2 regions of the Caldifermentibacillus hisashii genome follow, and region 2 is predicted to be linked to the other one. Evidence: a T-box and tRNA genes for the amino acid it is inferred to sense, from the RefSeq annotation. Region 2 holds a T-box; the other holds one or more tRNA genes.

Region 1 (8,217 bases), 430 kb from region 2:
TTTCCTATAAATTTAAAAATTACCTGGACTGGCGAATTCCGAACCTTTTCTTTCTTCCTCTTCAAAATAAGAACTTTTTGTAAATTTTTGTAAACACTATAGACGTCATTCGTGTGAAATTGTACACTCAAGGTATAAAAGATTACAATATTCAATTTATTATTGGGGGAAGGTCAAATGGCTACAGAAGATGATTTTAAAACTATGGATCAAATCATTTATCGAGTTGCCGCAAAACAAGTTTACGACCAATTAAAAACAAATAAAGACGGTTTATCATCCGAAGAAGCCAAAGAACGCTTACAACAATTCGGTAAAAATACAATTAAAGAAAAACAAGGGAGACCGCTATATTTACAATTTTTATCAAACTTTATCAGCATGATGGCAATTCTTCTCTGGATTAGTGGCGGTATTGCCTTCGTTGCCAAAATGCCCGAACTCGGAGTCGCTGTTTGGTGCGTCAATATTATTAACGGAATTTTTAGCTTCATTCAAGAATACAAGGCAAGTAAAGCAACAGAAGCATTAAAAAGTATGCTCGCTTCCTATGCCAGAGTGATCCGTGACGGGAAAGAAGTACAAATCTTGACCGATGAGCTCGTTCCCGGTGATGTGATGCTCATTACAGAAGGCGAAAAAATTTCTGCTGATGCCCGTCTTATTGAAGCAAGTGATCTGCAAGTGAACCAATCTGCGCTAACAGGAGAATCAAATCCGGTGCGAAAATTTTCCGATGCTATTCACCGAAATGATTTGACGAATCTTGAAATAGCTAATCTTATTTTCACGGGAAGTACTGTCTCCAGCGGTTCGGGAAAAGCGGTCGTTTTCAAAACAGGGATGGACACTGAACTTGGCAAAATTGCCGGGCTAACCCAAAACGTCACAGATGAACAGAGCCCGCTGCAAAAAGAATTAAATCGACTAACTAAACAAATCTCCATCATTGCACTGACATTCGGTTTTATTTTCTTTGTTCTTGCTGTTTTCTTCGTCAAAGACCCTGTAGCAGAGTCGTTCATCTTTGCATTAGGAATGATTGTTGCTTTTATCCCGGAAGGACTTTTGCCAACAGTCACCCTTGCCTTAGCTCGTGGTGTACAAAGAATGGTAAAGAAAAATGCACTTGTAAAAAACCTCTCCTCTGTCGAAACACTAGGCTGTACTACAGTCATTTGTACGGATAAAACCGGTACATTAACGCAAAACGAGATGACTGTAAACCATCTCTGGCTCCCGGATAAAGAGCTGGAAGTCACCGGAACCGGCTATGCACCAAAAGGGGAAATTATCGACGGAGACCATAAGATTACATCCAAGACGAATCCTGATGTTAATCTTCTCTTGACTGCTGCCAGCCTCTGCAGCAATGCGCGAATTTTGCCACCCGATGAAAAAAATCCACGCTACACTGTACTCGGTGACCCGACCGAAGCCTGTTTAGGCGTCGTTGCTGAAAAAGCGGGTTTAAAACTTGAAAACATACAAAACGAACAACCGCGCATCCGTGAACTCCACTTCGACTCGAGAAGAAAACGAATGACGACCATTCATCAATTAAATAAACCGATTCACGGAAAAAATCGGGTTGCCTACACAAAAGGGGCACCGAAAGAGTTAATTGAGCTTTGTGAAAATGTTCTGATTAACGGTCAAATCCAGCCAATAACCGATGATATGAAAAAAAAGGCTATGACAGCAAACGATAGCTATGCACGTCAAGGTTTACGGGTTTTGGCTGTTGCCGTCCGATATTTAGGTCTAGACGACCAAGATATCCCGACATCTTTAAGTGCTTATACACCCGAAATCATCGAACAAAAAATGACGTTTATCGGATTAGTTGTCATGGCTGATCCTCCGCGTCCGGAAGTCAAAGAAGCTGTGCAAAAATGTCATCAAGCAGGTATTCGCATTGTTATGATAACCGGTGACTATGGACTCACTGCCGAAAGTATTGCAAAGCGGATCGGCATTGTGACAGGCGATCACCCTCGCGTTATTTCCGGACTCGAACTAGAAGGAATGTCTGATGACCAACTGAAAAATGCCTTAAAGGATGAAGTCATTTTTGCACGGGTTGCGCCGGAACAAAAATATCGAGTCGTCGATAATCTCCAACAACTTGGTGAAGTCGTTGCGGTTACCGGTGATGGTGTTAATGATGCGCCGGCATTGAAAAAAGCCGATATTGGTGTAGCAATGGGAATCACAGGAACGGATGTTGCCAAAGAAGCCGCCGACATGATTTTGACTGATGATAATTTTGCTTCCATTGTCCATGCGGTTGAACAAGGACGAGCTGCCTACAACAATATACGTAAATTTTTACTTTATATTTTGAACAGTAATGTCCCGGAAGCTGCACCATCAATGGCGTTTTTGTTATCAAAAGGATCGATTCCACTGCCGCTCACCATCATGCAAATTTTATTTATTGATCTTGGTACCGATTTAATCCCGGCGCTTGGTCTTGGCTCTGAAAAACCGGAAGCCGGCATTATGAACAAGCCACCAAGAAACTTGAAAGAACCTTTATTAAATCGAACCATTTTGATTAAAGCATTCTTTTGGTACGGTATTTTAGAATCCATTGTTTCTCTATCTGCCTATTTCTTTGTCAATTCCATCAATGGTTTTTCGTTAGGAAATTTGGCTGAGGAAGGAAGCGCAACTTATATTGCTGCTACAACAATGACACTGGCTGCAATTGTTTTTTGCCAAATTGGTGCGGTTATGAACTGTCGTACAGAAAATGAATCCGTATTTAAAATCGGTTTTCTAAAAAATGTAACGATTAATGCAGGGATTATTCTTGAGGTCATTTTGTTACTGGTCATTATGCATGTGCCTTTATTACAAAAAGTCTTTGGTACAGCGCCAATCGGGGTACAAAGCTGGACTTTCTTAATCTGCATTCCGCCTATTATTTTAGCCATTGAAGAAATTCGTAAAGCAATTTCGAGGAGAATAGTGCAAACTCATAAATGAACAGAAATGGAGTGAAGGAAAATGCGGGATATCATTGTTGGTTGTGGTCATATGGGAGCAAGTTTGGCGATGAATCTTCAATTAAGGGGACATGATGTAACGATCATTGATAAGGATAAAGAGGCTTTTAAAAAATTACCTCCTGATTTTTCCGGTGTAAAAGTTGTCGGTTTTGGAATTGATAGAAAGATTTTAGAAGCTTTACGAATTGATCAAGTGGATGCGCTTGTTGCTTGTACGAATGATGATGAAACAAATGCGCTATTGGCCCGGATTGTAAAAAATCAATATCGGGTTCCTCAAGTGATTGCTTTACTATACGATCCAAGGAAAGCGGATATTTATCAAAGTTTCGGTATTCAAACAATTTCTCCAGTTTCCTGGGGAATTCAAAGAGTTACGGAATTATTAAGCTATAATCAACTGGATACTGTATGGTCCCCTGATAATGGTCAGGTGGAGATAATTCGGGTAGAAACTCCCCCACTTCTCATCGGTCATACCGTAAAAGAACTGATGAGTATGGGCGAAATTATGATTGTGACGATCAGTAGGGGGAATCAATCTATCATCCCTGTGTCGGGAACCATTTTACAGGCGCATGATGTTCTGTATATCGCTGTTGTTATGACTGCTAAAAATAAATTAAAAACGATGCTCGGATTAAGATAAGGGGTGAGTAATATGAATGTGATTATCATCGGTGGCGGGCAAGTTGGTTCTTATGTCGGAAAACTCCTGGAAGAAAATGGTATTCAAATAAAAATAATTGAAATACGTGAACATTTGATCGACAAGTTAATTGAGGATTTTTCCAGTGAGGTAGTTATTGGGGGAAGCGGAACAGACCCAAATACGCTAGAGGAAGCTGGAATTAAGTCAGCTGATGTTTTGGTGGCTGTTACCGGTCGTGATGAAGTAAATCTTGTCGCTTCCACCATTGCAAAGTTTGAATTTGGGGTGCGCCGTGTTGTCGCCCGTGTCAACCATCCGCGTAATGAGTGGCTTTATACGCATTCGATGGGCGTCGACGTTGCGATTAATCAATCGAATATTATGGCCCATATGGTCGTCGATGAAATGGATATGGAAAATTTGTCTACTTTAATGAAGTTAAACCGCGGCAACTACTCAATTGCGAAAGTCGCTGTACATGAAGGGTCTAGTGCAGTTGCAAAACCAATTAAAGATTTGGGGATACCCCCGAAATGCGTTTTGATTGCGGTTTTACGGGATGAGGAGGTCATCATTCCCCGCGGAGAAACGTTCATTGAACCGCATGATTCAATTTTGCTTTTGACAGATGCGGACGCAGAAAAAGAAATTAATCGGATTTTTGCGGTGAGTTAAATACCTATGAAAACGTATTTGCACTCCTGTCATAAATAAATGAGGTTAACCGATGAGCTAAACTTATTACCCTTTAAAAAGCACATAAAAATGTATTTGTGCCTCCTATCTTCGGTAATGTGGATAACTAAACTAAAACTACCAACTATCCGTTAAAAGCCTGAACGTTCTTATGAATACTTTTGTTATGTTTTGTTCATGAGAACTGGGCTTTTTGTGCACTGTGATTCCTTTTTTCCATAAGACCAGTGCTAGCCGATTCCTTCAAACCCCGATTATTTATTTATAACTAGTTCTTTTAATATCCTTACAAAAATTTAATCCCGCCCTCTTTCAGTTTGATGACTATTTATTTTTAGAAGTTGATGATAAAAATATCCTTGGATGATAAAAATATCCTTGCAAAATATTTTTATTGGTTATATAATAATTTTTGTCAGCGTTATAAAAAAAGAATATGGGGCATTAGCTCAGCTGGGAGAGCGCTTCGCTGGCAGCGAAGAGGTCAGCGGTTCGAACCCGCTATGCTCCACTACCAAAAACCCTAGATATAATAGGGTTTCTTTTAATTTTTGAAGATTGGTTTTTTCGAAAGACTTCGGATTTGTATTGATTCTTCTATTAATAATTCAAACAGCCCCATCCACCATTCGAATGGAGCTGTTTGCATTTTTCGCTATTTTATAGAATTAACAACATCTCGAAACTTTTCCACCTTTTGCATTGTAACGCTCATCTTGGGCTTCGCAGAAAAATTCCTTCCGAGACTTTATTGGTTCACCCGGATGATGTTTTTCCATATGCTCGACATACGTTTCGTAACAAGGAACACCGACTAACAAACTAAAAAATTGTTTCCGGTATCTTAATACTTTCTTAATCCATTCCATTTTGTTATGCCCCCGCATTAATATTTTCTCTAGGTATATACGGACTTTCATGAAGTTCCAGTTTTTGATTTTTCAATATTTTAATCCAAATCCGAATGGCAGAAATAAATACCATAATAACAACAAGCATAAAGATGGCGCAAAGGGCTGCATCAATATAATCGTTAAACAAAATTTGTCGCATTTCACCTAAGTCTTTCGCCGGTGCTAACACTTCCCCGTTATTATATGCCTCTTGAAACTTGTTTGCATGAGATAAAAAACCGATTGCCGGATTCGAATGGAAAAGCTTTTGCCAACCGGCTGTCAATGTAACAACAAGTAACAAAACTGTCGGGATCAGTGTAACCCATGTATATTTTTTCTTACCCATTTTAAAGAGAACCGTTGTACCAAAGATTAAGGCAATACCTGCGAGCATTTGGTTTGAAATACCGAATAGCGGCCATAGAGTGTTAATTCCGCCAAGTGGGTCAACTACTCCTTGATATAAGAAATATCCCCAAGCAGCTACACTCAATGCGGTTGCAGTAATATTCGGTAACCATGCTTCGGTATTGGCGAAAGGTTTATATACCGTACCGATAACTTCTTGAATCATAAAACGGCAAACCCGTGTCCCTGCATCAATTGTGGTCAAAATAAACAATGCTTCAAATAAAATCGCAAAATGGTACCAGAATGCCATTAATGCTTTCCCGCCGATTACTTGGGAGAAAATTGTTGCCATTCCAATCGCAAACGTTGGTGCACCACCTGTACGGGATAGAATGGATTCTTCTTCAATATGATTACTAATTTCAGTTAACATATCCGGTGTAATGGTGTAACCCCACTCTGAGATTGTTGTTGCTGCGGTCGTCACATCGGTACCAATAACCGCAGCCGGGCTATTAATTGCAAAATAAATACCCGGTGTCAGTACACAAGCTGCAATCATCGCCATAACCGCAACGAATGATTCTGTCAACATGGCACCATAACCAATTGGACGCGCATGAGATTCCCGTTCAATCATTTTCGGTGTTGTACCGGAAGAAATTAAGGCATGGAAACCGGATACGGCACCGCAGGCAATGGTGATAAATAAAAACGGGAATAAATTGCCTGAGAAAACCGGACCTGTACCGTTGATAAATTCAGTTACGGCAGGCATTTGCAGATGTGGCATGGCAATAAAAATTCCAATTGCCAAACCGACAATCGTTCCAATTTTTAAAAATGTACTTAAATAATCCCGCGGAGCAAGCAGTAACCAAACCGGTAAAACGGCTGCCACGAATCCGTAAATAATCATCAAAATGGCAATCGTTTCTCCGCTCAAATTAAATATGGCCGAAAGTTCCGGATGTTGACCGATATATCTACCAAATACAAGTGATAAAATTAAAAGAATAATACCTAATACAGTGGCTTCACCAATTCGCCCCGGTCTGACGAATCGCATATAAATCCCCATTAAAATCGCAATCGGAATCGTTGAGGCAACCGTAAATAATCCCCATGGACTACCGACTAACGCTTTAACAACAACAAGGCCAAGTACGGCAAGCAAGATAATCATGATACCTAAAATACCAACCATGGCAATAATTCCGGTTACTTTTCCCATTTCATCTTTAATCATTTCACCAAGGGATTTCCCATTGCGTCGAGTCGAAGCAAAAAGAATAATAAAATCTTGAACAGCTCCCGCCAGAACAACCCCTACAACGATCCAAAGGGTTCCCGGGAGATAGCCCATTTGTGCTGCTAATATAGGTCCGACAAGCGGTCCTGCACCGGCGATGGCTGCAAAGTGATGGCCGAACAAAACAACTTTGTTTGTCGGTACAAAGTCCTTCCCATCATTATTAATTTCACTAGGCGTTTTGCGATTATCATCCAGTTCAAAGACCCGTTTTGCCATAAATTTACTGTAAAAACGATAGCCAATCGCATAAACGCAAATCGCAGCGGTGATCAACCAGATGGAGTTAATTGATTCCCCTCTGTTTAAGGCTAAAATACCAAAACTTGCCGCCCCCAGTGCAGAAATCAAACCCCAAATAACAATTGATTTAATCGCCTTCATTCACTTACACCCACCTTTACAATATTTTGATATCGTCCATTGTTCAGAATTATACCACCCATTAAAATATTTGTATAATATGTTAATTATAATGATTATTAGATATTTATCTAAAAGTACGATAATTTATAAAACATAAAAATAGCACTCTTATATTTACAGAGATTTTCGGAACATCAATTGATAAAACCGTAGAACTTTATGTAGAAACATTTAAAGTCAATCCAAGATTAATCAAAGTAGGGGACTTCCAGGCGGGGCAATGGAACTAGGCGAAAGTTTGGAGGAAACTGCCAAACGGGAATTACTTGAAGAAACAGGGTTAAAAGCAAGAAAATTTAAATTCATTGATGTATTATCGGGAAAAGAGCTTTACTTTAAGTATCCTAATGGTGATGAAGTGTATAACGTTATATGCGTTTACCTAGCCAAAGAAGTTTATGGTGAATTGTCGATGACTGATGGAGAAAGTATTGATTTAAAATACTTCTCACCAAATCACTTACCTTCTAATCTTGATGATAGAGCGAAATTAATTATTGAAAAACACTTTAGATAATATCTGTTTCGAACATAACAACGCTTGGAAAATTGCCCAAGCGTTGTTTTTTCTGCTAGTTTTATTGCTAATTCGTGTTCGATAGCTATTATTTTTTACATGAGTATTTTTCACATTGATTGAACTGCTTAACTTCTGGACAGTCTTTTCTAATCCCCTAGATCGGGTCATTATCATTTATATAGTGTTACGAACCATATTCATTTAGTTCTCCAATGGGCTAAGATTTATCGTTCTGTTTGTTTGTTCATGTCACTCTTTCTATTGACCACTTTACCATATCTTCCCAAAACATTTGAAATCAGATCTCTTAGTAAACAGTTAGAATACAAATATTTACATGAAGTAAA
Region 2 (11,767 bases):
TTTATATCTTCCGGTTGTAACGGTTTTAATTCGAAAATTTGACAGCGACTGCGAATTGCCGGATTAATGACATGATATGGATTTCCAGTTGTTGCCCCAATTAAAACAATCATCCCGTTTTCCAAATAGGGGAGTAAAAAGTCTTGTTTTGCTTTATCTAAACGATGGACCTCATCTAATAAAAGAATCACTTTGCCGCTCATTTTTGCCTCTTCAACGACAATTTCCATATCTTTTTTATTATTCGTAACGGCGTTCAACATCCGAAAAGCGTAATCCGTACTTCCGGCAATCGCACTGGCAATGGATGTTTTTCCGACACCGGGCGGACCAAACAGAATCATCGAAGACAATTGCCTTGCCTTCACCATCCGATAAATAATTTTTCCTTCCCCGACAAGATGTTTTTGTCCGGCCACTTCTTCTAAAACTCTGGGACGCATGCGATAAGCTAATGGTTGTGTGTTCATATGTCTTCCCCTCATATCTGGTTATACAACTAATCTAACATAAAGATTTTTTCGGGGAAAGATATAAGAAGCTACTCATGCCGCAATAGAAAATTATTTCGGGCAAAAATTTTTGTCCTTTCATTTAATGAGCGATTTTATCACACGTGCCGCCAATGTAGTTAATAAAAGAAAAATATGTTATAATTTCAAAATGGTCATGAATTAAAAAGGGGACGGGAAATGACAAAGGAAGAACGATTTGTCCAATTTTTTATATTTTTTATCGGTATTATCATTATGGCTTTTGGAATAGCCTTAACGATCAAAGCCAACATTGGGGTGGCATCATGGGATGTCTTGCATATCGGTTTGTATAAACAAATGGGTTTAACAATTGGCACTTGGAATATCATCGTTGGTCTCATCATCTTGTCTATTTCCAGTATTATCATGAAAAAATTACCGCAACCCGGGGCTTATATAAACATGTTGTTAGTCGGTATTTTTATCGATTTATTTTTATTGCTTCCTATTCATTCAAATTGGATCAGTATGAAATTATTTATTTTGTTTGTCGGAATTCTCATCTATGCGATCGGAATGGGAATTTATATATCGGCGAGTTTCGGTACAGGACCACGGGATAGTTTGATGATGGCTTTGCATTTAAAAAAAGGATGGAAAATTCAAAACGTCCGCCTCGTCATGGAAGTATCGGTAGTAATCATCGGCTGGATTCTCGGCGGACCTGTCCATATTGGTACAATTATTATCAGTTTACTCATCGGACATGTTTCCGGTGTAACCATACCTTATTTTTATAAAAAGACGAAGAAAATAATGGAAATGATTCGCTTAAAAAATGAGAAAAAGAAGACAATGGTTATTTAATAATTAGCATCAAAAAAGTTTTACGGAAAATTCAACACAAGCAATAGTGTTATATTTATTATGACACTATATTTACGTTGATTTTTTAAAAAAATCGGCTGTTTGGATTTTACCATTTATATAGGAGTGAGTAATTGAATGAAGATTTCAACAAAAGGCCGTTACGGTTTGACAATTATGATTGAGTTAGCGAAAAAATATGGCGAGGGTCCGGTGGCTTTAAAAACAATTGCGAAAGCGAACAATCTGTCGGAACATTATTTGGAGCAAATCGTCTCTCCGTTAAGGAATGCGAGATTAGTAAAGAGTATCCGAGGAGCATATGGAGGGTATACTTTAGCTAATGAACCAACAGAGATTACCGCCGGAGATGTTATCCGTGTTTTAGAAGGTCCTATTCAGCTTGTCGAAGGTATTGAAGATGAAGAACCGGCTAAAAGAGAATTATGGATCCGTATTAGCGATGCGATTAAAAATGTATTAGATAATACAACATTAGATGACTTGGCAAAACATTCCAAAGATGAATCTAGTAAGGAAGGCTATATGTTTTACATTTAAGGTTAGTCGCATGTATATTAAAGAGGTTGAAAATTATTTAAAGTTATTTTAAAAGCGGGTGTAAAGATGGAAAGATATTATGTCGATCATGCTGCTACTTCACCGCTCCATCCTGACGTGATTGAAGTAATGACCGAAACAATGAAAAATACATTTGGAAATCCTTCAAGTATTCATTCGTTTGGACGAGAAGCCAGGAAGATTATTGATGAAGCAAGAGGATCCATTGCCGACTCGATTCATGCTGATTTTCAAGAAATTGTTTTCACGAGCGGCGGTACCGAGGCGGATAATTTGGCATTAATGGGTGTCGCCTTTGCAAACCGGGGAAGGGGAAAGCATATCATCACCAGTCAAATAGAACATCATGCCGTCCTCCATACCTGTGAGGCATTGGAAAAGCAGGGTTTTGAGGTTACTTATCTTCCTGTTGACAGTCAAGGCTTTGTTTCTGTTCAAGATGTAAAAGCGGCATTGCGTGATGATACCATTCTCGTTTCCATTATGTTTGCCAATAATGAAGTCGGGACGGTTCAACCGATCAAAGCGATTGGCGACTTATTAGCCGGTCACCCTGCTTACTTCCATACCGATGCCGTTCAAGCGTATGGACTTTTGCCAATTGATGTACGTGAAATGCGCATCGATTTATTGTCAGTTTCCGCACATAAATTAAACGGTCCAAAAGGGATCGGATTTCTATATGCGAAAACGGGTGTCAGATTCATTCCTGCCCTGTATGGTGGTGAGCAAGAACGGAAACGCCGGGCGGGAACTGAAAATGTGCCTGCGATTGCCGGTTTTAAAAAAGCGGTCGACATCAGTCAGGCGGAACTAGGGGAAAAAACCGCCTTTTATGAACAATTACGGACAAGCTTTCTTGAAACATTACAAACATCAGGCATTGATTTTAAAATAAACGGGGCAGAAGAAAATCGCCTGCCTCATATTGTTAACATCAGCTTTCCGGGTACAAATGTTGAACAAATGCTTGTCAATCTTGACTTGGAAGGTATTGCAGCATCGAGCGGATCGGCGTGTACAGCCGGATCATTGGAACCAAGTCATGTGTTAAGTGCAATGTATGGGCATCAGGCAGATGAATTAACCAATTCAATCCGATTCAGCTTCGGTTATGGAATAACATTAGGGCAAACAATTACGATTGCCGAAAAAACAGTGAAGGTTGTTAAACGGCTAACCGGAAAATAGAAAGTGATTTGGTGGTGAATAACTTGAAAAAACCCGAAGATACACGCGTCGTTGTCGGGATGAGCGGCGGTGTCGATTCGTCGGTAGCCGCTTATCTTTTGAAACAACAAGGCTACGATGTGATTGGTGTGTTTATGAAAAACTGGGATGATACCGATGAATTTGGTGTTTGTACGGCAACGGAAGATTATGAAGATGTGATTCGTGTTTGTAATCAAATCGGTATTCCTTATTATGCTGTCAATTTTGAAAAGGAATATTGGGATAAAGTGTTTACCTATTTCCTGGATGAATATAAAGCCGGTCGGACACCGAATCCGGATGTCATGTGTAATAAGGAAATTAAATTTAAGGCATTTCTTGAACATGCGTTGAAATTAGGTGCTGATTACTTGGCAACCGGTCACTATGCCCAAGTGAAAATTATTGACGGTGAATACAAAATGTTGCGCGGCAAAGATGTCAACAAGGATCAAACGTATTTCTTGAATCAACTATCACAAGAACAAATTTCCAAAGTGATGTTTCCAATCGGTCACATGGATAAAAAACGGGTTCGGGAAATTGCTAAAGAAGCCGGACTTGCGACAGCAACGAAAAAAGACAGTACCGGGATTTGTTTTATCGGTGAACGGAACTTCAAAGAATTTTTAAGTAAATACTTACCGGCTCAACCGGGCAGAATGGAAACTTTGACCGGTGAAATAAAAGGTTTTCATGAAGGCCTCATGTATTATACGATCGGTCAGAGACACGGGCTCGGTATCGGCGGTTCCGGTGATCCGTGGTTTGTTGTTGGTAAAGACTTGGAACGAAATGTCCTGTTGGTTGGTCAAGGCTATGATAATGATGCGTTATATTCGGATGCAATCATTGCGACCAATGTAAGTTGGGTCTCTGACAAAGAAAAACCTGCTCAATTTTCATGTACGGCCAAGTTCCGCTACCGCCAACCGGATCATGGTGTTACGGTTACACTTTTAGGGAATAACACAGCAAGAGTTGAATTTGATGAACCGATACGTGCGGTCACACCGGGGCAAGCCGTTGTCTTCTATAACGGTGAAGAATGCCTTGGTGGAGGTACCATCGATCAAATATTCAAAGACAATGAACGATTAAAGTATGTGGGGTAAAAATCGGAGGATCAGCTGAAATGTTATGCTGGTCCTCTGTCCTTTTTATAATAAATTCTATATAATTATTTTTGGATAGTCCCTTTTGTTTGTTTTATATAATTTGTCAATGAAACCTTTTTCGTCATCATCTTGGGGAGAAACGAAGGAAATCCTTAATTTGTCGACAAGACCCGATCTTGAAAAAAATCTTTGACAAAACGTCGATAGGCTCTATGCTCGTTTCTTATAAAAATGCTTATAGTACCATTTTTCAACATATCTTTGGAGGGGGAAATCGGAAATGCAACAAGAAGAACGTTATATTAAGGGCAGACCGATCGTCACCATTTTTCACAATGAACAAAATTTATATACCGTTCTTCGGATTCGTGTCGATGAATCAAATGAGGCTGGTGTGAACAAAGATGCGGTTGTCACCGGCTATTTCCCCCGTCTGTATGAAGAGGAAACTTATATTTTTTACGGAAAGTTTACGGATCATCCAAAATATGGTCCACAATTTCAAGTTGACCATTTTCGAAAAGATCTGCCAAAGACAAAACAAGGTGTTGTTCAATATTTATCAAGTGAACTTTTTAAAGGAATTGGAAAGAAAACGGCTGAAAATATTGTGGACGTTCTGGGTGAAAATGCTATCGAACGCATCATGAAACAGCCGTCTTTATTGGACACGGTACCGAAATTGGCTGCTGATAAAGCAAAATTGTTACATGAAAAATTAATAGAGTATCAAGGGTTAGAAAATATTATGGTCGGGTTGAATCAATACGGGTTCGGTCCGCAGCTGTCTATGCGAATCTATCAAACATATAAAGAGCATACACTGGAAATCGTCGAAAATAACCCGTATAAACTTGTGGAAGATATTGAAGGAATTGGCTTTGGTCGGGCAGATGAATTAGGCTTTAAACTCGGCATGAAAGGAAATCATCCGGATCGGGTTAAGGCCGGTTGTTTATACACATTAGAAACAGATTGTATTCAAGAAGGTCATTGTTATTTGGAAAAGAAAACTTTCATTCCGACTGTTAAAAAGTTGCTGGAATCTAACCAGCCGGTGGAAATTTTTCCGGAAGAAATTGAGCATGAACTTTTGAAACTGGAGGAAGAAGGAAAGATCGTCATCGATGAGGAACGTGTATTTCTACCTTCCATTTTTTATTCGGAAAAAGGTTTGGTAACGAATATAAAAAGAATCTTGGCTCAAAAAGAATTTGAAGACGGCTTTCCGGAATCAGAATTTCTACTTGCATTAGGTAGTTTAGAGGAACGGCTTGGTATTCAATATGCTCCATCACAAAGGGAAGCAATTCAAACCGCACTCTCCAGTCCAATGTTAATTTTAACCGGCGGACCGGGAACGGGAAAAACGACGGTAATTAAAGGAATCGTTGAACTGTATGGAGAATTGCACGGTTGCAGTTTGGATCCAAAAGACTATAAAAAGGATGAAGTGTTTCCGTTTGTGTTGGCTGCTCCAACCGGTCGGGCCGCAAAACGGATGGCGGAATCAACCGGTTTACCGGCAGTAACGATTCATCGATTACTCGGATGGAATGGAACAGAAACCTTTGATTATAACGAAGATAATCCGATTGAAGGGAAGATTGTTATCATTGATGAGATGTCGATGGTTGACATTTGGCTTGCCCATCATTTATTTAAAGCTTTGCCTGCGCATGTGCAAGTAATTTTGGTCGGTGATGAAGATCAATTACCTTCCGTTGGCCCGGGGCAAGTTTTGAAAGATTTATTAGCCTCAGAACGAATTCCGACCGTTCGTTTGACGGATATTTATCGACAAGAAAGCGGCTCATCCATTATTCAGCTTGCTCATGCCATAAAAAACGGGACGATACCGGAAGATTTAAGAAACCAACAAAAGGATCGTTCATTCATTTCTTGCCGTACGACACAAGTTGCTGATGTCGTAAAGCAGGTCGTCGGACATGCAATCAATAAAGGTTATACACCTAAAGATATTCAAGTTTTGGCACCGATGTATCGGGGGCCGGCCGGAATTGATGAGCTGAATATACTTCTCCAAGAAATATTGAATGGAACGAACAAGGAAAAGCGAAGGGAATTAAACTTTGGCGACCATACTTACCGGGTTGGCGATAAAGTTTTGCAATTAATCAATCAACCGGATAAAAATATTTTTAACGGTGATATCGGTGAAATTGTAGCTATCTTTTATGCAAAAGAGACAGAGGAAAAAGTTGATCAACTGGTCGTTTCGTTTGACGGTAATGAGGTTACTTACCCGAGACAGGATTTACATCAAATTACCCTTGCCTATTGCTGCAGTATTCACAAATCGCAAGGGAGCGAATTTCCGATTGTCATTCTACCGATTGTCAGAGGCTATCACCGGATGTTACGGAGAAATCTTATTTATACGGCCATCACGCGGAGTAAAGAAAAATTAATTTTATGCGGGGAAGAGGATGCCTTTCGAACCGCCGTTTATCGTACGGATGATAATATGAGGAACACGACGTTAAAGAAACGATTATTGCAAGAAATAAACGGAAATCACACTCCGGATATCGGGGTAGTGAAAGAAGATATGTCTTATGAAGAACGATTAATGAATACGGATCCGATGGTTGGCATGGAGAATATTAGCCCGTATGATTTCATGATTGAAGATAGAGCGGAATATTTAAGTTGACCTGATATCCAGAGAGAAAGTTTTGTAAAAATGATTATTTTCCCAACAATTTGGGCAGAATGGTATCAAATAATATTTATAAATTTGATTTGAGGTGGAAAAGTGGAACTAATTTGCCCAAATTGTCACAGTAAAGATATTGGGAAGATCGGGATCAATCAATATTATTGCTGGAACTGTTTTATTGAGCTATCGGTTTCAAATGGGATGATTCACACACATCAGGTGGAAGAAGACGGATCCCTTTCCTCCCTGGATGATTTATTCCCGGAAGAAGAACGTCGCTATCATGCATAATATCGCTCCATCCTCTCAAACTATAACGAGGGGGGAGTGTTGTCGATGGATATTAAAGTGAAGTGGTATTACCGATTAGGATTTTTATTATTACTATTTGTTGTTCTTTATGTGTTTATCAGACTTTCACCGATGTGGAAACCGGTTATTCAGATTTTTTTGAAGGTACTGTTACCTTTTCTGATTGCCGGATTTATCGCTTACTTATTATATCCGCTTGTGGAGAAACTCCATCAAAACGGGTTACAGAGATGGCTTTCCGTCTTATTAATCTATATTTTATTTTTTGGGGGAGTCGGTTTTGCCATCTATAAAGGAATACCTGTCTTTATTAAACAATTAAAGGATCTTTCCGAAAACATCCCCGGTTTCATACACCAGTATGAAATGTGGGGAGATTTTATTGAAAGAAAAACAAAAACTTGGCCGCTCGGAATTCACGAACAAATTGATGTCGGTTATCAAGCGATTGAGGAAGGACTTAAGCGGCTGATTGAACGAATTTTAAAGTTTTTTATATGGTTAGTGGACAATTTTTTTCTGTTAATCCTGGTTCCATTTATTGCATTTTATATTTTAAAAGATATTGATTACTTAAAAAAAACATTTTGGTCCTTTGTGCCTAAAAAATGGCGGGAACAAACGAGAGATTTTCTTTTCAACGTCGAGCAATCGCTTGGAAATTATATCCGCGGGCAACTGACTGTCTGTGCCTTAGTTGGCATTATATCGATGATCTTTTTCTGGCTGATCAAAATAGATTACCCGCTTTTACTTGGCTCGATCATTGGGATTACGAATGTGATTCCGTATTTTGGTCCGATTATCGGTGTCGTTCCAGCCGCAATTATTGCATCTCAAACATCCGTAAAAATGATTATTTTTGTTGTTTTGTTTGTCTTTTTCCTTCAGTTTCTTGAGGGAAATATTTTATCACCTTACATAGTCGGGAAATCTTTACAGATGCATCCTTTATTAATTATATTTTCCATCTTAATTGGTGGTGAAATCGGCGGGGTACTGGGACTTATCATGGCGGTTCCGTTAATTGCGGTCATTAAAACTACTATTTTGCAAGCTTTGGATCAGTTTAAAAGGCGGGATTATGGTTAATTTTTTTCGCTTAATTTCCGGATACAATCATTTTCGATAATTGACAAGGAGACGGTCAAATACTAGAATAAAAAATATGACTGGAGATTTAAAAATATCAACACATTGACGGAGCGAGTATGTATCAATGAGTCTAAAAAAGAGAGAAATTTCCGTGGCTGAAAGAAATTTCCAGACAGTTGTTACAGAAGGCTACTCCCGAGTGCAGCTAATCCCTGCCGTTACTTCGCGTTAAGAAGGCTAAAGTGATGAGAGTGATTAAGACTTTCATAACTAGGGTGGTACCACGGAACAGACTCTTCGTCCCTAATTTTAGGGGAGGAGTTTTTTTATTGGAACAAAATGGAAATAAATAAATTAGGGAGGAATTCGCTTGAAAAAATTGACAAGTGCTGAAATTCGTCGTATGTATCTTGAGTTTTTTCAGGAAAAAGGACATAAGATTGAACCGAGTGCATCGCTCATCCCGCATGATGATCCGTCATTACTTTGGATTAACAGCGGTGTTGCCACATTAAAAAAATATTTTGACGGCCGGGTAAAGCCGGATAACCCGCGGATTACGAATGCCCAAAAATCGATTCGGACCAATGATATTGAAAACGTCGGGAAAACAGCACGCCACCATACTTTTTTTGAAATGCTCGGTAATTTCTCAATCGGTGATTATTTTAAAGAAGAAGCCATTATTTGGGCATGGGAATTTTTAACAAGCCCGAAATGGATTGGCTTTGAGCCGGAAAAATTATCCGTAACAATACATCCCGAAGATGAGGAAGCGTACAAAATTTGGCATGAAAAAGTCGGGATACCGGAAGAGAGAATTATTCGGTTAGAAGGCAATTTCTGGGATATCGGTGAAGGACCAAGTGGCCCAAATTCGGAAATTTTCTATGACCGCGGACCGGAATTTGGCAATGATGATAATGATCCGGAATTATATCCGGGTGGAGAAAATGACCGGTATTTAGAAGTTTGGAACTTAGTCTTTTCTCAATTTAATCATAATCCCGACGGTTCATATACGCCACTGCCGAAGAAAAACATTGATACCGGGATGGGGCTGGAACGAATGGCCTCTGTTATTCAAAATACAAAGACAAACTTTGAAACAGATCTGTTCATTCCTATTATCAAAAAGACGGAAGAAATATCCGGTGTGAAATATGGTGAAAATGAAGAATTTGATGTGGCTTTTAAAGTGATTGCTGATCATATTCGTACCGTTACTTTTGCTGTTGGTGATGGGGCATTGCCGTCTAATGAAGGTCGAGGCTATGTGTTAAGGAGACTTTTGAGACGTGCCGTTCGTTATGCAAAACAAATTCAAATCGAACGCCCGTTTATGTTCGAATTAGTTCCGGTTGTCGGGAAAATTATGGAAGACTATTATCCGGAAGTGAAAAACAAGGCGGAATTCATTGGAAAAGTGATCAAAAATGAAGAAGAACGATTCCATGAAACATTAAATGAAGGAATCGCAATTTTAACCGATATCATTGAAAAAGCAAAAAGTACCGGTAAGAAAACAATAGCTGGGGTCGATGTTTTCCGCCTTTATGACACGTATGGATTTCCGGTTGAGCTAACGGAAGAATACGCACAAGATGCCGGGCTTGCAATCGATCATCACGGTTTTGAAAAAGAAATGGAATTACAAAGGGAACGGGCCCGAAAAGCACGGCAAGAAACAGGTTCGATGCAAGTTCAAGGCGGTGACTTGGGAGAATTCACTGTTTCCAGCACATTTGTTGGATATGATACACTTGAAACGAATGCAAAAATTATCGGTATATTTAAAGATGGAAAACTCATTTCTTCGGCCAATCAAGGGGAAGAAATTCAGCTTATCTTGGACCAAACGCCTTTTTATGCGGAAAGCGGCGGGCAAATTGCGGACCGTGGTACGATTACGGCTGAAGGTCTCGTAATAGAAGTCCTTGATGTCCAAAAAGCGCCAAACCGGCAAAACCTTCACCGGGCTGTTGTCAAGCAGGGGCTAGCAGAAACCGGCCAAACGGTCTTTGCCAAAATTGACAGCAAAAATCGTTTGCAAATTACGAAAAACCATTCAGCAACCCATCTTTTACATCGAGCTTTGAAGGATGTCCTTGGTGAGCATGTCAATCAGGCGGGCTCGCTTGTTGAACCGGATCGGCTCCGTTTTGACTTTTCTCATTTCGGACAAGTAACCGAAGAAGAGTTGAGCAAAATTGAAAAAATTGTCAATGAAAAAATTTGGGAAAGCTTACCGGTAGAAATTATGGAAAAACCGCTCGCCGAAGCTAAAGCAATGGGTGCGATGGCATTGTTTGGTGAAAAGTACGGCGAAATCGTCCGTGTGGTCAAAATGGGTGAATACTCCATCGAGCTTTGCGGCGGATGCCATGTTCCGAACACTTCCGCCATCGGTCTATTTAAACTTGTTACCGAAACCGGAATTGGAGCCGGGACCAGACGGATTGAAGCAGTAACGGGTGAAAAAGCTTACCAATATATGTCAGATCAAATTCAAATATTAAATGATGCCGCACATAAATTAAAGGCGAACGTGAAAGATGTTCCGGAAAAAATTGCGGCCTTGCAAAAAGAATTACGAGAAGCCCATAAAGAAATTGAATCATTAACTGCCAAATTAGGCAATATAGAAGCAAAAAGCTTAATAAATAAAGTAAAAGAAGTAAATGGCATTCAGTTGCTGGTCAGTCGCGTCGAAATTAATGAATCCAATCAATTGCGAACTATGTTGGATGAGTTAAAGCAAAAAATCAAGTCCGGTGTCATTGTTCTTGGTGCAGTATTGGATGGAAAGGTACAACTGATTGCGGGGGTAACGAAAGACCTAACCGGAACTTATCACGCCGGTAAATTAATCAAAGAAGTTGCCGGTATTTGTGGCGGTGGCGGCGGTGGTCGTCCGGACATGGCCCAAGCCGGTGGAAAAGATCCAAATCGTTTATCTGAAGCACTTCAATATGTAGAAGAATGGATAAAGAATACTTGATGATCGGTACGTTTAGAAAAAATCGGAACGCATCGTAAATCGAAGAACATGCACGATTTCGGTTGTTGCGTATTTCGATGAAGCTCCCGGTGCAATGAAGAGATGGGAAAGTATAAGTTGAAAATTATACTTTCCTTCTGCAAAAAAGATTTCATTAATTAGACAAGTAGTGTAAAATAAAGACAAATAACCGCAACCTGAGTTTGATCGGAGGTGCATGACCATGAGTTCACTTGATCGGACGATGCAATTTCATTTTCCGGAAGAACCAATCAATCAAGAAGTACAAAAAGTTCTTCAGGAAGTTTTTCTAGCATTGGAGGAAAAGGGATATAATCCTATTAATCAAATCGTTGGCTATTTATTATCAGGTGATCCTGCTTATATTCCCCGTCATAAAGATGCAAGGAATATTATTCGA

What was found. A T-box is a leader RNA that pairs with one kind of tRNA and senses whether it is charged. The one in region 2 lies ahead of alaS (alanine--tRNA ligase), so its partner is inferred to be a tRNA-Ala.
Region 1: it has a tRNA-Ala gene. The T-box ahead of alaS (alanine--tRNA ligase) is inferred to sense a tRNA for this amino acid. The anticodon was not compared.

What each region holds. Positions count from the first base shown of each region.
Region 1 is NZ_CP155467.1:2,932,806-2,941,022, forward strand. Features, by position in the region: gene NSQ14_RS14285 (cation-transporting P-type ATPase) at 178-2,994, shown strand; gene NSQ14_RS14290 (potassium channel family protein) at 3,016-3,666, shown strand; gene NSQ14_RS14295 (NAD-binding protein) at 3,679-4,344, shown strand; tRNA gene NSQ14_RS14300 (tRNA-Ala) at 4,804-4,876, shown strand; gene NSQ14_RS14305 (YbdD/YjiX family protein) at 5,034-5,234, opposite strand; gene NSQ14_RS14310 (carbon starvation CstA family protein) at 5,239-7,308, opposite strand; gene NSQ14_RS14315 (NUDIX hydrolase) at 7,538-7,867, shown strand.
Region 2 is NZ_CP155467.1:2,497,417-2,509,183, reverse strand. Features, by position in the region: gene NSQ14_RS12160 (replication-associated recombination protein A) at 1-470, opposite strand, end outside; gene NSQ14_RS12155 (YczE/YyaS/YitT family protein) at 693-1,343, shown strand; gene cymR (cysteine metabolism transcriptional regulator CymR) at 1,482-1,904, shown strand; gene NSQ14_RS12145 (cysteine desulfurase family protein) at 1,971-3,116, shown strand; gene mnmA (tRNA 2-thiouridine(34) synthase MnmA) at 3,128-4,252, shown strand; gene recD2 (SF1B family DNA helicase RecD2) at 4,536-6,932, shown strand; gene NSQ14_RS12130 (hypothetical protein) at 7,035-7,229, shown strand; gene NSQ14_RS12125 (AI-2E family transporter) at 7,275-8,342, shown strand; T-box leader at 8,439-8,653, shown strand; gene alaS (alanine--tRNA ligase) at 8,716-11,346, shown strand; gene NSQ14_RS12115 (IreB family regulatory phosphoprotein) at 11,570-11,767, shown strand, end outside.